4 regions of the Enterobacter sp. UPMP701 genome follow, and region 4 is predicted to be linked to each of the others. Evidence: predicted binding sites of a transcription regulator. Region 4 holds the regulator's gene; each other region holds the start of a gene.
What was found. Region 4 encodes LexA, which represses DNA repair genes until DNA is damaged. Its sites were predicted from a motif close to TNCTGTATGTACATACAGNA; they were not measured.

Region 1 (4,212 bases), on a different contig from region 4:
TTTTTCGCCGCTAAGATAAGCCTCCACAACGATTCCTCTGTAGTTCAGTCGGTAGAACGGCGGACTGTTAATCCGTATGTCACTGGTTCGAGTCCAGTCAGAGGAGCCAAATTTAAAAAGCCTGCTTTTAAAGCAGGCTTTTTGCTTTTCTGCGTCGGGTAAAAGTGTCGGGTGGCGGCTGCGCCTGACCGACAAAACCAACTGACCGTTGATCGTCAAATAAAAAAGCTCTCTGTCACCAGAGAGCCTTTTTCACAATTCGCTGCGATTACTCGCTTTTTGCTTCGGCGTTTTTGATTTCGCCCATCACTTTCAGCTTCTTAGAGATGTCGCGACGCTCTTTGGACAGCTCCGCATTTTTGATGATGTAGTCATCAACGCGGTCTTCATAGTCGCTCTTCATGCTGGCAATGATGCCCTGAATAGCTTCAACGCTCATGCCTGGCTTGATGTAGTCGCTCAGGTTGTCGAGCAGCAGAACACGCTTCTGGTTGTCACGGATCTTCTTCTCAACGTCCTGGATTTCACGCTGCAGTTTGTTTTTGCGGCGGAACAGGCGGACGAATTCCAGAACATCCTGGAACGAAGGCTTGGTAGTTTCCATTTTTACACCCCTGATAATGTGAGATTCGGATTCGTTAAAGCAACCGTTGTAACAATAACCTTACTGACAGCGGCTGCGAATGACAATGGCTATATCGTTTAAAGCTATCATAACCCCAATTGCTGCTGAATCGAAGCAGCAGGCGTCACTTCCGCGTTTTATTTGCGCAGCGCCCGGCAAATCAGGTGCGATAGCAGCTCAAGCTGGCGCGCCAGTTCCAGGCTCAGCCAGACATAACCATGGATGGGCGTTTCCGCCACGTTATCGCCCTGCCGCTCGTTGATCAGCTGTTTCAGCTCTGCCACGATTTCATTCAGACGCTCGCTGTTCGCCAGAACGGGCTGCGGGTTGCCTTCATAGAGTGCATGGGCGATGGTCAGCAGAGTTTGTTGCGTCATCATCTGCGTCTCTTTGAGGGTCTGCGCGTTTAGCATCAACAGGTGGCTGGGACGCGAGGCCCAGTGCGCGTTGATTTGCAGTTCAAGTATGCACACCAGATTGCGGCTGACCGTCTGGATAGCTTCGAAAATCGCTTTCTGAATATGAGTCTCTTTGCTGGCAGGTGTGATCAGGCCGCGCATTTTGACCACGTCGTTGAGTATGGTTTGCAGATGCTTTTCCAGCCGCGGACGTTCAACAAGATTAGGGGAAAAACCGGCCTGATAGACGCGGTTAAAGGCTGTGACATAGTTGGCCATCTGGATACGCCAGTGCAAAAAAGCCCGCTGCGGCCAGATGCCGGTAAACAACATGGCGAGCAGCGATCCCAGAATAACATCCCCGCTTCGCCACAGCGCCGTGGTCATATCCCCGGCGGGCGCGCCGACCACGACCGCGAGAGTGATACCAATCAGCAGCGCCTGATAGGGCCGTTTGCCCAGCGCCAGCCAGCCGCACAGGAACATGGCGGCACCGCACCATGCCAGCATCACCGGAAAAGAGATCAGCTCCAGCTTCAGAGCGATAAGCCCCAGGGCGGAGCCGAGAACGGTACCGCCAATACGCTCGAAGGCACGCGGGACAACGTTCCCCCAAAATGAGATAGGCCCCATCACCACTACCAGCGTGATCAGCGGCCATGTCCCTTCAGGCACATCCAGCAGCCGGACCAGTACAAACGTCAGCACAAATGCCAGCGCAATGCGGCACCCGTGCACCACGCGGTAATGTTTGTATAAGCGAATTTCAAAAGGGGTTAATGATTTGTCGGGACGCACACCCGCTCTCCAGCTACACGGCAAACCACAATTGTACTGTGTTTTCAGCCGGGCGGATCGCTCCCGGCTGAAAAACCCTTCATTAAACAGGCTTAAACCGTTTTGTGCTCTACTGCGATGAACATTTCAATATCCCAGTAGCCGTCGGCGTTGCCATCATTGAGATAGCGCTCAAAGCAGGGCTTGAGCGCCATCTGGTATTTATTGTCCTGCAGCAGGGAATTAAAGAACTGATACCACGGGGTCGCAAAGTCGTAGTTTTCCACGCGCGCCGTTGCCACGGCATAATCACCGGCCGCGATTTCCGTCATCATCACCCCTTCGCTATTTTCCGGGATGACGAAATCATCCGGTACCGTAACGGCCGTATCGCAGCGCAGTTTTTCTGCCGGGACCTCATCGGGGTTATCGTAGTAGACCGCCACCCACTCCAGCGGCTCAATGTGACGCCCGTCCACCCACATGACCAGCTGTTCAAAGCCCTGCTTGACCGTTTTTTCCCACGGCCCAACAAGATGAAAACCCGCAATTTTACGCTTCTGTTGCTGCTCGATGCTGTAGTCCATGCTGCCTCCGATTATTACTGTATATTTATACACTATAAAGCAGGATTTCTATTATCGGCAAACGAGGAGTGTTTATTATGTGAGCAGACTCGCAACCCTGCCAGTCTGCTCATCAGCGGGTTACAGCGTGTGGTGAAGATAATCGCTCAGGCGTGAGAATACGCCGCCCTTATCAACGGCTTCCAGAGTGACCAGCGGCCAGTGCGCCACAACTTTGTCGCGATCGTAGAGCTGGATCTCCCCGACCCGCTGATGGGCGGCAATCGGCGCTTCCAGCTCTTTTTTATCCAGCACGTATTTGGCTTTGATGTTCGGCACTTCCGCTTTCGGCAAGGCCAGCCAGAAGTCCTGATCGGTGCCCAGGCTTATCTGTTCTTTATCACCGTACCAGATACGCTCTGTCCCCACTTTTTTACCGTTATGCAGGATCTGCACCGTATCAAAATTTTGCTGTCCCCAGTGCAGAAGCTTGCGTGCCTGGTCCTCGCGCCCTTTCGGACTGTCGGCCCCCATCACCACCGCGATCAAACGACGCTGGCCGTCCACCGCGGAAGCAATCAGGTTAAAGCCCGCACCCGAGGTGTGCCCCGTTTTCAGCCCGTCAACGTTCATGGTCTTATCCCACAGCAGACCGTTACGGTTCTGCTGGGTGATCCCGTTCCAGGTCAGGCTCTTCTCGCTGTACATATGATAAAACTCGGGCTCACCGTGGATGATGGCGCGGGAGAGCACGGCCAGATCGTAAGCTGAGCTGTGCTGGCCCGGCGCATCCAGCCCATGAACGGTTTCAAAGTGGGTGTCGCGCAGGTTCAGCTTTTGCACGTAGTCGTTCATCATCTTCACAAACTGCGGCTGTCCACCCGCCACGTGATCGGCCAGCGCCACGCAGGCGTCGTTGCCGGAATCGACAATCAGCCCGCGGCTCAGGTCTCGCACGGAGACGCGATCGCCCTCTTTCAGAAACATCAGCGACGATCCGTCAAAAACCGGATTCCCCTTTGCCCAGGCATCACGTCCTACGGTGACAATGTCGTCCGGCGTAATGCGGTGGCTATCAATGGCCCGATCGACCACATAGCCCGTCATCAGCTTAGTCAGGCTCGCCGGATTGCGTTGCTGATGTTCGTTGCCCGCCGTTAAGATCTGACCAGTCGTGTAATCCATCAGCACCCATGAGCCCGCCTGAATGGCCGGAGGCTGCGGCGAAAAATCCAGTGGTTCGGCCGCAAAAGCAGATGAGACACTCGAAGCGAGTAAAGAAACAGCAATAAACAGACGGCGTTTCAACGGTATATCCTCAGGTCATTAAAAATCGATGACCTTTTTACGGGAGTTCTGATGTCGTTACCTGGCTTAATTGAAAAAAAATGTGACAGAGCGCAGATTTTTCTCTGAAGCTGACGCGCAAATTTGCACCACGGCGGCGCTTTTTATTCGGTCTGAACCGCACGATCGTTTACCATAGTGACGTCATTTTTTTAACAGGATGGTATTACTGGTGTCTGACTCTGCCGCACGCCCGACTTTTTTATTCCACGACTATGAAACCTTTGGCACGCACCCGGCGCTGGACCGACCGGCGCAGTTTGCCGCCATCCGCACTGACGACGAATTCAATATCATTGGCGAGCCCGAGGTCTTTTACTGCAAGCCCGCGGATGACTACCTGCCGCAGCCTGGCGCGGTCATGGTCACCGGGATTACGCCACAGGAAGCGCGGGAAAAAGGGGTCAACGAAGCAGAGTTCGCCCGACGCATTCACGATCTGTTTACCGTTCCCAACACCTGTGTGGTCGGTTACAACAACATCCGTTTTGACGATGAA
Region 2 (4,212 bases), on a different contig from region 4:
ACGTTTCGGGCGCGCAGAAAGTTATGAATGCACTGATCTGCCTTCTGTTTAATCACTGACATGTTTTAGTCTCCGAATGCCCGTCGCATATTTTTCTTTATCCTGGTCGCTTCACCGGTTACCGGTGCGGCAGGCTCTGCTGGTTTCTCCGGTACTGCAGCTTTACTCACGCCAGCCGTACCGGCCATCTGCTGAACCAGAACCTGCAGCTCGCTGACCGTGCCGGGCGGTACCGGCATGCTGGCCAGCAGACGCGGCAGTTCCGGCGCAGTCGTATGCAGGGCCAGACCGGTGATAATCAGGTTTCTCAGCAGCTCTCCACGCAGGCGCGAAGACACCCCCGTCAGCACACGCTCAACCCGTTCACTGCTCCGGTCATCCAGAAGCGTCAGGGTGTAACGCCGGCGCTGGTATTCCGTATCCGGTGACATGGCCAGAGCCGCCACGCCACCATCAGGCTCATCAGGAAGTCCTGAGAGTGAAGACCAGGTGCCGGATACCAGGGCCATTACGGCGCATAGCCGGATGGCGCTCAGCTGCCCGTCAAAGAACACCGGGATCATCGCTGGTAAACGGGCATCCGTCTGGTACATCACCGCCCCGGCGGTGGCGGCGGTCCGGATGAAGTCACCGCGCAGGGGCTGTGAGATGGTGCTGATGGTCGCCATCGCCGCGATGTCGGTGCGATCGTCGCTGTGCAGATAGAAAGAATACTGGCCGTCCGGCACGTTTAGTCCTCTTTATTGTAAAGGGCAATCTCTCTGGCCAGCGCCAGCTGCGGATCGCCTATAACCTCGATACGGTCAGGAGCCAGAGGCCAGGCCTGACGGATAGCCTCTTCAATGAGGGATGCCCCTCCCCCGACCAGGAATACCCGGTTAACGTTCCTGAAGGCCGTCAGCTCACTGGTGACACGCGCGCCCAGGGAAGTGATTGCCTCTGTAATTTTATTCAGAACATCGTCGATTTTTCCGGCATCGTTGATCACACGCTGCAGATACTGACGATCGTTGCGGTTGCGGATGACCGTGTCAGCAATAAGCGCGCTGGTTTCGCTGTCTGCAGCCCGCAGCGCGCCTGCAGCTGCGCGGGTGACCTGCGACACGCCGACAGACGGATTGCCGTGTACCGCACTGATATCGTCAAACTGTCCGACAATCACGCCGGCATCGAGCGTGGTTCCGCCGAGATCGATAATCAGGGTGGTCTCTGCGGGTCCGGGCTTCAGCTCCGCGAGACGGGAGAACGCCGCCGGCAGTGATTCCGGCATCACCTTCACGTCCGTTACGGTAAATGCCCTGCCCTTATTCAGAACCAGCTCACGCATCAGGTTTTCCCGTTTGCGTCGGATGTTCTCCTCGTTCCGCTGGCAGTCCCCGCCATAATACTCGCTCAGGGGCAGCGTCACGGTCAGGCTCACCGGCTGCGGCTCAAGCCCGCTGTTCAGCAGCGCATGATGCACGGCCAGCAGGTTGAGATCACCGTACTGATACTCCACGTTTGTTGTCGGGATGGCATCCCGGCTGACGCTGTCCCAGGTGTATTTCAGCGTGCCCACCTGATAGTTGAACGTTGCAGCACTGAACTCCGCCACTTTCCAGCCATGCCGGAAGGAGTTAGCAGAAACCCGGGTCTGCAGCTCGTTTCCTTCAAACCATGCCAGCTTAACATTAGTTGAACCATCATCGCAGTAAATATTCATCATTATGCTCCGTCAATTAAACTCAATTTGATACATATTATAAGAGCAAAATGGAAAAATAAAAGCCTTATTTCTCATTATGAGTAACACTAGGGGATCAAAATGATGTTTACGAACATTTTGAGTAGCTTAGGTTACTCACTCTGTTCATGGCGCAGGCGATCTGGATTATCCTCACGCTGTTAAATATACTGTATAAATAACCAGTATATTTAGACGTCAGGAGGAAAGATGAAACTGCAGCTTTTCAGCACCGGGAAAGAACTCCCGCCACAGGCCCATCCGTTGTTTGCAGACCTTGCCAGCTGCGGTTTTCCCAGCCCTGCAGCTGACTATGTCGAATCCGATCTGGATCTCCATGATTACTGCATACGGCATCCGAGCGCGACTTACTACCTTCGCGCCAGCGGAGACAGCATGGCCGACGGCAGCCTGTACAATGGCGATCTGCTGGTTGTGGACTGTGCCGAGAAGCCCCGGCATGGCGATATTGTTGTGGCCAGCGTGCAGGGGGAGTTTACGGTCAAACGGCTGCTGCTGACGCCACGACTGACGCTGCAGCCCATGAACGCCGCCTGGTCGCCGATTTATCCCGACCCGGACGATCTGGATATCTTTGGTGTCGTCACGCACATCATCCACCGCCCGAGGGAGATGTACTGATGTTTGCCCTGGCCGATGTGAACAGCTTTTATGCCAGCTGCGAACGTGTTTTCCGCCCGGATTTGAAAGGAAAGCCAATCGTCGTCTTGAGCAACAACGACGGAAATGTGATCGCGCGCAGCGCCGAGGCAAAGCCCTGGATCAAAATGGGCACCCCGTGGTTCCAGATAAAAAATGAGCCCTACCCGGAACAAATATATTGTTTTTCAAGCAATTATGAGCTTTACGCTTCGATGTCGGCGCGCGTGATGAGCTGTCTGGAGGAGCTGGCTCCCAGGGTGGAACAGTATTCGATTGACGAGATGTTCCTCGACCTGACCGGCGTTGAGCACTGCATGGCTCTGGAGGACTTCGGCCGGCAGCTGCGCCAGCACGTATATGACTGTACCCGGCTGACCATCGGAGTGGGGGCTGCGCCTACAAAAACCCTTGCAAAATCAGCCCAGTGGGCCTCAAAGGAGTGGAAACAGTTTCGTGGTGTGCTCGCCCTGACCCGGGGGAATCCTCAGCGAACGCGGAAACTGCTTTCACTGCAGCCGGTCGAAGAGATCTGGGGCGTGGGAAACCGTATTGCACGCAAGCCCAATGTACTGGGCATTAAGACCGCGCTCGATCTGGCCCTGACGAACCCGGCCTTCATCCGGAAAAATTTCTCCGTCGTTCTCGAGCGAACAGTGCGCGAACTGAACGGGGAAAGCTGCATGTCGCTTGAAGAAGCCCCGCCAACGAAACAGCAGATCGTCTGCAGCCGCAGTTTTGGAGAGAAAATCACGGAGTACGATTCGCTGCGGCAGGCTGTCTGTCAGTACGCAGAGCGGGCCTCAGAAAAGCTGCGTAAAGAGCGCCAGTATTGCCGGCATATTTCCGTTTTCATCAAAACGTCTCCATTCGCCGTTAAAGAGCCGTATTACGGCAACGTGGCCACGGTGAAACTACTTACCCCCACTCAGGACACCCGAGATGTCATTGCGGCCGCCACAGCGGCTCTGGAGCGTATCTGGAAGGATGGGCACAGGTATGCCAAAGCCGGTGTGATGCTGAATGACTTCACTGACTCAGGCGTTTCGCAGCTACAACTGTTCGACGAACGTCCGCCACGTCCTCACAGCGCTGAGCTGATGAAGGTTCTCGATGGCATTAATCATTCTGGTCTGGGACAGGTCTGGTTTGCCGAACGAGGGATTGCGCCATCCTGGCAAATGAAACGTGACATGCTCTCCCCTGCGTACACGACTCGCTGGAAAGATATCCCCATTGCAAGGATCAGTTAAATTTCGCCTTTCAAGAGAGCCAGTAGTGCTCGCCGCAGCCGAACGACAGGGCGAAGCCCGCGAGTGAGCGAGGAAGCACCAGGGAACTGAACGGACATATTCCGCTTACGCTCGGTGTTTAATGGATACCCCACTCTGCTTGATCCACTTATCCACTTATCCACGTGCATATTTTTATAAGATCTTTTTAAAGGGTTGTTAGGTTTACCTTTTTAGAATGCCTCTCAGCCCTTTATTCATGCGGGTTTGAGAAGGATCTGTGTGACAATCTGCCCTCTCAGTGTGACAAATCACCCTCAACCACCCTCTTAAAGGGTGACAAATTGCCCTTAACCCTGTGACAAATTGCCCTCATGATTTGCTGTATTCCACAAAGTTATCCCTACCTGTTGACTCTTTTTCAATTAGTGTGACAATCTTAAATCCTGTCACACTTTACACGGACCTGACATGACGGAAATTGCGGTTATCAACCATAAAAAACGTAAGAATAGCCCGCGAATTGTCCAGTCAAACGAACTGACTGAGGCGGCATACAGTCTTTCTCGCGACCAAAAGCGTATGCTTTATCTCTTT
Region 3 (4,212 bases), on a different contig from region 4:
AATCATTAATATCAGCCAGTACAACGCGACCGGTTTCGCCCACCAGACGGGAGAATTTCGCCGTCAGATCGCCCGTACCGCCAGCCAGATCGAGAACCGTTTGTCCACGACGCACACCGCTACAGTCGATGGTGAAGCGCTTCCACAAGCGATGAATGCCGAACGACATCAAGTCATTCATCACATCGTACTTCGCCGCCACGGAATGAAATACGTGGGCCACCATGTCCGCTTTCTGTGCTTTGGCTACAGTCTGAAAGCCAAAGTGCGTCGTGTCTTGTGAATCGTCAACCATCTCAGAGCCTGCTAATCAGTCAAATGTTCGTGAAGTGTAACAGATTGGGCGCAATTGCCCTACGATTCAACCACCGCGAAAGAAACGCACAGGCGGCTCACCTGGCGATAAATCCACCGCTAAATCGTTGTCCTGGCTGGGGGTATTTTGTTCATCTATGCCTTCACGCAGTCGAAACTCTTCGTCCTGCGCTGTCGCCTGTTCAGCCAAATCCGGATTAATCTCGCGTTTAACTTCGACCCCCAAACTGCGAAACGCTTCGGCCTGCGCCAGCAGGTTGCCACGTCCGGAGGCGAGCTTTTTCATCGCCTGGCGGTAGTTATCCTGCGCGCGATCCAGGCTCTGCCCGACTGATGACATGTCGTCCACGAAGAGGCGCATTTTGTCGTACAGCTTGCTGGCACGATCGGCAATCTGCTGCGCGTTGCGGCTCTGGTGCTCATAGCGCCACAGGTTGGCAATAGTACGTAACGCCACCAGCAGCGTGGTGGGGCTGACCAGCATAATGTTATTTTTGAGCGCTTCGGTGATCAGTTCAGGCTGTCTGTCTAGCGCCAGCAAAAACGCGGGCTCAACCGGGATAAACATCAGGACATAGTCCAGCGAGCGGAGACCCGGCAGCTGCTGGTAGTCTTTTCTGCCGAGCAGGCGAATGTGGTTACGCACGGAGGCAATGTGCTCCTGCAGCGCCGATTCGCGGGTGTAGTCATCTTCCGCGTTGAAGTAGCGCTCATAGGCCACCAGCGTCATTTTGGCGTCAATTACCACATCTTTACCCTGCGGCAGCCGCACAATGACATCCGGCTGCATGCGTGAGCGGGCATCGTTCTCAATGCTGACCTGCGTTTCATATTCATATCCTTCGCGCAGGCCGGAGGCCTCCAGCACGCGCGTCAGCACCACTTCTCCCCAGTTCCCCTGGGTTTTGTTATCGCCTTTAAGTGCGCGCGTCAGGTTGACCGCCTCCTGCGCCATCTGGGCATTCAGCTGCTGAAGATTACGGATCTCATGCGCCAGCGTGTGGCGTTCGCGGGCTTCCTGGCCAAAGCTGTCCTGCACCTGACGACGAAAGCCGTCCAGCTGTTCGCGCAGCGGCGTCAGCAGGCTGTTCAGGCTCTGGCGGTTTTGCTCGTCGACGCGGCGGTTGCTGTGCTCAAAAATTCGGTTGGCGAGGTTCTCAAACTGCTCGCTGAGGCGCTGCTCGCTGTTGATCATCTGGCGGATTTTGTCTTCCGCATGCAGTTGGGTGGATTCAAGGCGGGTGGTCACTTCGCGGAGATCGGCCTCCAGCGAGGTGTTGATATCACGCAGATTGCGCAGCTCATTATTGAGCAGCTCGCACTCGTCGCGCCAGTGGTCGCTCAGCGCAAGCTGTTGCTTTGCTGCGCTGAGGTCAGCGACGATCTCTTCGCGCTCTGCCAGTTGCTCGGCTTTCTGCTGCGCGTGCTGGTAGCTGGAAATCAGCCAGCCTATCCCCACGCCCGCCAGCGCAATCACCGCATAAATCAGGACTGAGATATCCACAATGCCCCCTGCATCAACGTATTACCTGCACAAAATAAGATTGTGCTGTATAAACGTCCAGTTTGAAAGGGTTTTCCTGCGAGGCGTTACGCAAAAAATAAAGGCCGAACGTGTCGGCCTTTTATCTCTGAGAGGAGGACTAGATCAGACGGCGAGCCGCTTCCACCACGATTTTTACCGCATGACTTTCGGTTTGCTTCATGGTTTCGGCGTTCGGGATCTCCTGCTGGGTGCGGTTGACGATAACGCCCGCCACCATACCGGCACGCAGACCCTGGCTTGCGCACATGGTCAGCAGCGTTGCGGATTCCATCTCGTAGTTCATCACGCCCATGGACTGCCACTCTTCCATAGAGCCTTTGAAGCGGCTCACCACGCGACCAGAGAAGGTGTCGTAACGCTCCTGGCCAGGGTAGAAGGTATCTGAAGAGGCCGTTACGCCCACGTGGGTGGTTGCGCCCACGGATTTCGCGGCTTCAACCAGCGCGGTGGTGCATTCGAAATCTGCCACTGCCGGGAATTCCATCGGTGCAAAGTGCAGGCTTGCCCCGTCCAGACGGACGGATGCGGTCGTAACCAGCACGTCGCCCACGTTAATGTGCGGCTGGATCGCGCCGGTCGTACCGATACGCAGGAAGGTACGAATGCCCAGCTGCGCCAGCTCTTCAACCGCAATAGAGGTAGACGGACCACCGATACCGGTAGAGCACACAATCACCGCTTTGCCATCCAGCTCTGCGCGCCAGGTGGTGAATTCACGATGGGCAGCCAGCTTGACCGGCTTATCCATCAGCGCGGCGATCTTTTCCACACGCTCCGGATCGCCAGGGACGATAGCGAGCGTAGCCCCTTGTAAATCGTTTTTAGTGAGGCCGAGATGAAAAACATCAGACTTAGACATAGGTGACTCCTCTGTGGGTCGGTTAGTCAGAAGAAGTAAAACGGTACTTTACAGAAGCGGTAAGCATAATTTCGTGACACACCTCACCATGAATGAAAATGATTGCATTGAATTTCCATCAAAAAGTGATTTACATCACATTAACAAGTTATATCGTCGGGTGCTGCACAAAAGATAGACCGTTTAAGGCACTGTGGGTTGTTAACCTGGTGTCTATATTTACCTTTGCGCTAACTCATTGGTACGGAGAATGCCATGACTGAAAAAACCGGATTTGCACCTGCTGCGGCTCCGCATGCTTCAACCATCGTCTCAACCTCAGAAGACGCCATTACGGCGGGCGAGACCTCCATTCCCTCGCAGGGGGAAAATATGCCTGCTTATCACGCACGCCCCAGGACGGAAGACGGCCCGCTGCCCATCGTGATTGTGGTTCAGGAGATTTTCGGCGTTCACGAACATATTCGCGATATCTGCCGGCGCCTGGCGCTGGAAGGTTATCTGGCCGTTGCGCCAGAGCTCTACTTCCGTCAGGGCGATCCCAATGACTACAGCGATATCCCGACGCTGTTCAGTAACCTGGTGAGCAAAGTGCCAGATGCGCAGGTGCTGGCCGATCTCGACCATGTTGCCAGCTGGGCGGCGCGCAACGGCGGTGACCCGCATCGCTTAATGGTGACCGGCTTCTGCTGGGGCGGACGCATCAGCTGGCTTTATGCCGCGCATAACCCGCAGCTGAAAGCTGCCGTGGCCTGGTACGGCAAACTGGTGGGCGAAAAGACCCTGAACTCGCCGAAACATCCGGTTGATATCGCAACGGATTTAAATGCCCCGGTGTTAGGGCTTTATGGCGGCCAGGACACCGGCATTCCGCTTGATACCGTCGAGACGATGCGCCACGCGCTACGCGCGGCGAATGCGAAGGCGGAGATTGTGGTTTACCCGGATGCCAGACACGCGTTTAACGCCGATTATCGTCCGAGCTACCACGCGGAGTCGGCGAAAGATGGCTGGCAGAGAATGCTGGCGTGGTTTAGCCAGTACGGCGGGAAGAAATAAATGCATTGCAGCCCCGGCAAGCGTCGGGGCTGCGTCAGGCCTTAATTCAGGCCGAGATGTTTCCACAGATCGTCCATCGGCAGCGTGGCCAGCGCGATACACTCATCCGCCGCGCCATACCAGATATGCAGCGTGTCATTACGCACCAGCGCCCCGCAGGTAAAGACGACGTTACCGAAAAAGCCTTCACGCTCATAGGGCGCACTCGGCTCCAGCAGCGGCACAGTCGATTTGGCAACGAGGGTGAGCGGGTCTTCAGGATCCAGAAGCAGAGCGCCCAGGCAGTAACGCAGGCTGGCGTCCACGCCGTGATAAATTTCCAGCCAGCCGCGCGCGGTCTTGATCAGCGGCGCACCGCCACCAGATTTAAGCGCATCCCATTCGTCCCCCGAGCGTCCCAACAGATGCTGATGGTTTCCCCAGTGCAGCATAT
Region 4 (4,212 bases):
AGCCGCAGGCTAAACCGCCGACGGTATATCGCGCGCTGGATTTCCTGCTGGAACAAGGGTTTGTGCATAAAGTCGAATCCACAAACAGCTATGTGCTGTGCCACCTTTTCGATCAGCCAACGCATACATCGGCCATGTTTATCTGCGATCGTTGCGGCGTGGTTAAAGAAGAGGGAGCGGAAGGCGTAGAGGATATTATGCATACGCTGGCGGCAAAAATGGGTTTTGCCCTGCGTCATAACGTGATTGAAGCACACGGGTTGTGTTCAGCATGCGTTGAGGTGGAAGCCTGTCGGCATCAGGATGCGTGTCAGCACGACCACTCAATTCTGGTGAAGAAAAAGCCGCGTTAAGGGCAAAAGAAAAGGCGGCTTTAAGCCGCCTGTGTGGGTGATTCAGCGTTACCAGCGGTAGTCGTTGCGGGTTTCCCAGTCTTTGACTTCGTTTTCCGCCTGATCTTTCGCGTAGCCGTAACGTTCCTGAATTTTACCGACAAGCTGATCGCGTTTACCTTCAATGACGGTCATATCGTCATCAGTCAGCTTACCCCACTGTTCTTTCGCTTTACCTTTGAACTGCTTCCAGTTGCCGCCGATTTCGTCTTTATTCATCATCGTGTCCTCTTAGTTAAGCGTCGGGTCGTAACGTCCGTTACGTTCTTTTCTGCTGGACGTAATAATTATTGTAGTTAAGGATTCGGCAGTTGATTTCATATTCGGAATCTTTAACCGTCACGATATATCGTAACGGGATGGAAGCCAGGTATTATTTTGCCAGTGACGATGCCAGATAAAGGCAAGCGACAGGCCGCGCAGGGAGAGGAATACCGCAAGCGCCAGCCACAAACCGTGATTACCCAGCCAGGGAAGCGTCAGCAGCGTCAGACCAAACCCCGCCGCCGCGATCGCCATACTGTTGCGCATTTCCGCGCCGCGCGTTGCACCGATAAACATGCCGTCCAGCAGATAACACCAGACGCCTACCACCGGCAAAATCACCTGCCAGACGATGTAGTGGCCCGCAAGTTCGCGTAAAGACGGGAGCGAAGTGAGTAATGCAATAATGTCGCGACCAAAGCAGGCGTAAATCAGTGCGAACGCCAGCGCGACCAGGCCCGACTGACGGCACGCCGCGCGCCATACCTCACGAAGCTGGCCGCTTTCACGCGCACCGTACGCCTGCCCTGAATGGGCCTCAACGGCATAGGCGAAGCCGTCCAGCGCGTAGGCGGTAAACGTCAGCAATGTCATCAGGACCGCATTCACCGCGACAATCTCTGGCCCAAGACGGGCGCCAAAAACCGTCAACGCGCCAAAACAGAGCTGTAGCAGAAGCGAGCGCAGCATGATGTCACGGTTGAGCGCCAGCAGTTTACGGATATTGCCGCGCCATGCGGTTTTCATCATGACAAGGGATATCCCGCGCAGAGCCAGCACGCGCCAGACCATCCACAGCCCAATGAATAAGGTTCCGTATTCGGCAATCGCCGTCGCCAGTGCCGCCCCGCGCACGTCCATACACAGGCCTATCACCAGCCAGAGATCGAGCGCAATGTTGAGAAGGTTTCCCACGACCAGCAAAATCACGGGCGCACGGGCGTACTGCACCCCCAGTAGCCACCCAAGCAGAACGAGATTAGCCAGCGAGGCAGGCGCACTGAGCCAACGGATTTCGAGGAAGCGTCGCGCCTGCTCCAGCACAGCCTCGCTGCCGCCAACAATATGGAGCGCAAGGTCTATCAGAGGCGTGCGCAGTAAAACAATCAGCGCCCCCGCGCCAAGCGCCAGAATCAACGGCTGCACCAGCGCGCGAGCCAGGCGTAACGGGTCTTTTGCACCATACGCCTGTGCCGTGAGCCCGGTGGTACTCATCCGCAAAAAGAGCAGCAGCATAAACAGGAAGCTGGTTGCGGTTGCACCAATCGCCACGCCGCCAAGATAAACAGGGGAATCGAGATGACCAATAACGGCCGTGTCGACCAGCCCCAGCAAGGGCACGGTGATATTGGAAAAAATCATCGGCAGGGCAAGACGCCACAATGCCTTATCAGATGCCGTCAGCAGTGACATGAGAAATACCGGGAAGGGTAAATGAAGCAGGCTACAGCTGAACTGTAGCCTGTCAGAAAGAGATTACAGCCATTCACCGTTACGAATCACGCCAACAGCCAGACCTTCAATAGAGAAGCTCTGTTCGCGGAGATCGACCACAATCGGAGTGAATTCGCTGTTTTCGGGCAGCAACTGAACAGTGTTACCCTGTTTTTTCAAACGCTTAACGGTGACTTCATCATCAATACGCGCGACCACCACCTGGCCGTTACGTACATCCTGCGTTTTGTGAACGGCCAGCAGATCGCCGTCCAGGATACCGATGTCTTTCATGGACATCCCGCTGACACGCAGCAGGAAATCAGCACTCGGTTTGAACATGCCAGGATCGACCTGGTAGTGACCTTCTATATGCTGTTGTGCCAGCAGCGGTTCACCTGCAGCAACACGGCCTATCAGCGGAATGCCCGTCTCTTCTTCCACCAGCAGGCGGATACCACGCGACGCGCCTGACACAATCTCAATCACACCCTTACGCGCCAGCGCTTTCAGGTGTTCCTCGGCAGCATTCGGAGAACGGAAGCCCAGACGCTGAGCGATTTCCGCACGCGTGGGTGGCATACCCGTCTGGCCGATATGATCCCGAATGAGATCAAACACCTCTTGCTGCCTGGTCGTTAATGCTTTCATTCCGCCCCCTGGGTGTATATACAGTTATGCTGTGAGTATATACAGTCAAAGGCGATTTTGGAACCAAAAACTGCACAAAAAACCAGGGACTTAATTATTCCTCGAGGCTCATCGGAAATGTGACCAAAGCAGCGTGACCCAGGTAATGGCTGCGGTGATAATCGCCAGCAGGACAGCGGCGGAGCCCATATCTTTCGCGCGGCCAGAGAGCTCGTGAAAATCAGAGCCGATCCGGTCGACCACGGCCTCAATAGCGCTATTGAGAATTTCCACTATCATCACCAGAAGTACGGAACCGATGAGAAGCACGCGGGTAATGGCATCTACATCAAGGAAACAGGCGATGATAACCGCGACGATAGCGGCGACCCCTTCCTGGCGAAAAGCAGCTTCATTAACCCAGGCGGCACGGAAACCTTTCCATGAATAGCCGGCAGCTTTGATGATACGCGTTAACCCAGTGGTATTATTGGCCATTAAAAGAACCTTTTTTGAAAAAGAGCGTCAGTAACAGAAGGCGTAGCGCGTTTCGCTGCCGCCTGAAGTATGACGGGTAACAACAGAAATTTTGCGCGCTTTCTGTTATCCTTGCGCCGCAATTGCATTATTAACCAGAGGCTTTACATCGTTTATGTCCGGCTGGCCACGAATTTACTACAAATTACTTAATTTACCATTAAGCATACTGGTAAAAAGCAAGTCTATCCCAGCAGAACCCGCGCTGGAACTGGGGCTCGATACGTCGCGCCCTATTATGTATGTTTTGCCTTATAACTCGAAGGCAGACCTGCTGACGCTTCGCGCCCAGTGTCTGGCGCATGATTTACCCGACCCGCTTGAACCGCTGGAAGTTGACGGTACTTTGCTGCCGCGCTACGTGTTCATTCACGGCGGGCCGCGCGTGTTTACCTATTACACGCCGAAAGAAGAGTCCATCAAGCTGTTCCACGACTATCTCGACCTGCACCGCAGCAATCCTGACCTGGATGTGCAGATGGTGCCGGTATCGGTAATGTTTGGCCGCCGTCCGGGCCGCGAAAAAGGCGAAGAGAACCCGCCGCTGCGCATGCTTAACGGCATCCAGAAGTTCTTCGCTGTCTCCTGGCTGGGACGCGACAGCTTTGTGCGTTTCTCCCCTTCCGTTTCGCTGCGCCGAATGGCGGACGAGCACGGCACCGATAAGATCATCGCGCAAAAACTGGCGCGCGTGGCGCGTATGCACTTCGCCCGTCAGCGTCTGGCGGCCGTAGGGCCGCGCCTCCCGGCGCGTCAGGACCTCTTCAACAAGCTGCTGGCCTCTAAAGCGATTGCCCGCGCCGTTGAAGACGAAGCGCGCAGCAAGAAAATTTCGCATGAGAAAGCCCAGCAGAACGCCATTGCGCTGATGGAAGAGATCGCAGCGAACTTCTCTTACGAGATGATTCGTCTTTCCGATCGTATTCTCGGCTTTACCTGGAACCGCCTGTATCAG

Region 1: a site for LexA is predicted at 2,403-2,422, ahead of sbmC (DNA gyrase inhibitor SbmC). Genes of this name have one in related genera too.
Region 2: a site for LexA is predicted at 1,892-1,911, ahead of umuD (translesion error-prone DNA polymerase V autoproteolytic subunit). Genes of this name have one in related genera too.
Region 3: a site for LexA is predicted at 1,863-1,882, ahead of rmuC (DNA recombination protein RmuC). Genes of this name have one in related genera too.

Annotation. Positions count from the first base shown of each region.
Region 1 covers NZ_JBSKJN010000003.1:258,751-262,962, reverse strand. The annotation lists tRNA gene ACWKXT_RS09890 (tRNA-Asn) at 34-109, shown strand; gene ACWKXT_RS09885 (DUF496 family protein) at 269-604, opposite strand; gene ACWKXT_RS09880 (FUSC family protein) at 763-1,821, opposite strand; gene sbmC (DNA gyrase inhibitor SbmC) at 1,914-2,387, opposite strand; gene dacD (serine-type D-Ala-D-Ala carboxypeptidase DacD) at 2,508-3,674, opposite strand; gene sbcB (exodeoxyribonuclease I) at 3,874-4,212, shown strand, end outside.
Region 2 covers NZ_JBSKJN010000023.1:12,619-16,830, reverse strand. The annotation lists gene ACWKXT_RS23685 (hypothetical protein) at 1-62, opposite strand, end outside; gene ACWKXT_RS23680 (plasmid partitioning/stability family protein) at 66-728, opposite strand; gene parM (plasmid segregation protein ParM domain-containing protein) at 731-1,702, opposite strand; gene umuD (translesion error-prone DNA polymerase V autoproteolytic subunit) at 1,934-2,365, shown strand; gene ACWKXT_RS23665 (Y-family DNA polymerase) at 2,365-3,636, shown strand; gene repE (replication initiation protein RepE) at 4,087-4,212, shown strand, end outside.
Region 3 covers NZ_JBSKJN010000014.1:16,019-20,230, forward strand. The annotation lists gene ubiE (bifunctional demethylmenaquinone methyltransferase/2-methoxy-6-polyprenyl-1,4-benzoquinol methylase UbiE) at 1-295, opposite strand, end outside; gene rmuC (DNA recombination protein RmuC) at 362-1,819, opposite strand; gene udp (uridine phosphorylase) at 1,959-2,720, opposite strand; gene ACWKXT_RS20905 (dienelactone hydrolase family protein) at 2,976-3,779, shown strand; gene ACWKXT_RS20910 (glycoside hydrolase family 130 protein) at 3,821-4,212, opposite strand, start outside.
Region 4 covers NZ_JBSKJN010000011.1:69,102-73,313, forward strand. The annotation lists gene zur (zinc uptake transcriptional repressor Zur) at 1-353, shown strand, start outside; gene ACWKXT_RS19595 (CsbD family protein) at 402-611, opposite strand; gene dinF (MATE family efflux transporter DinF) at 732-2,069, opposite strand; gene lexA (transcriptional repressor LexA) at 2,133-2,741, opposite strand; gene ACWKXT_RS19610 (diacylglycerol kinase) at 2,850-3,218, opposite strand; gene plsB (glycerol-3-phosphate 1-O-acyltransferase PlsB) at 3,373-4,212, shown strand, end outside.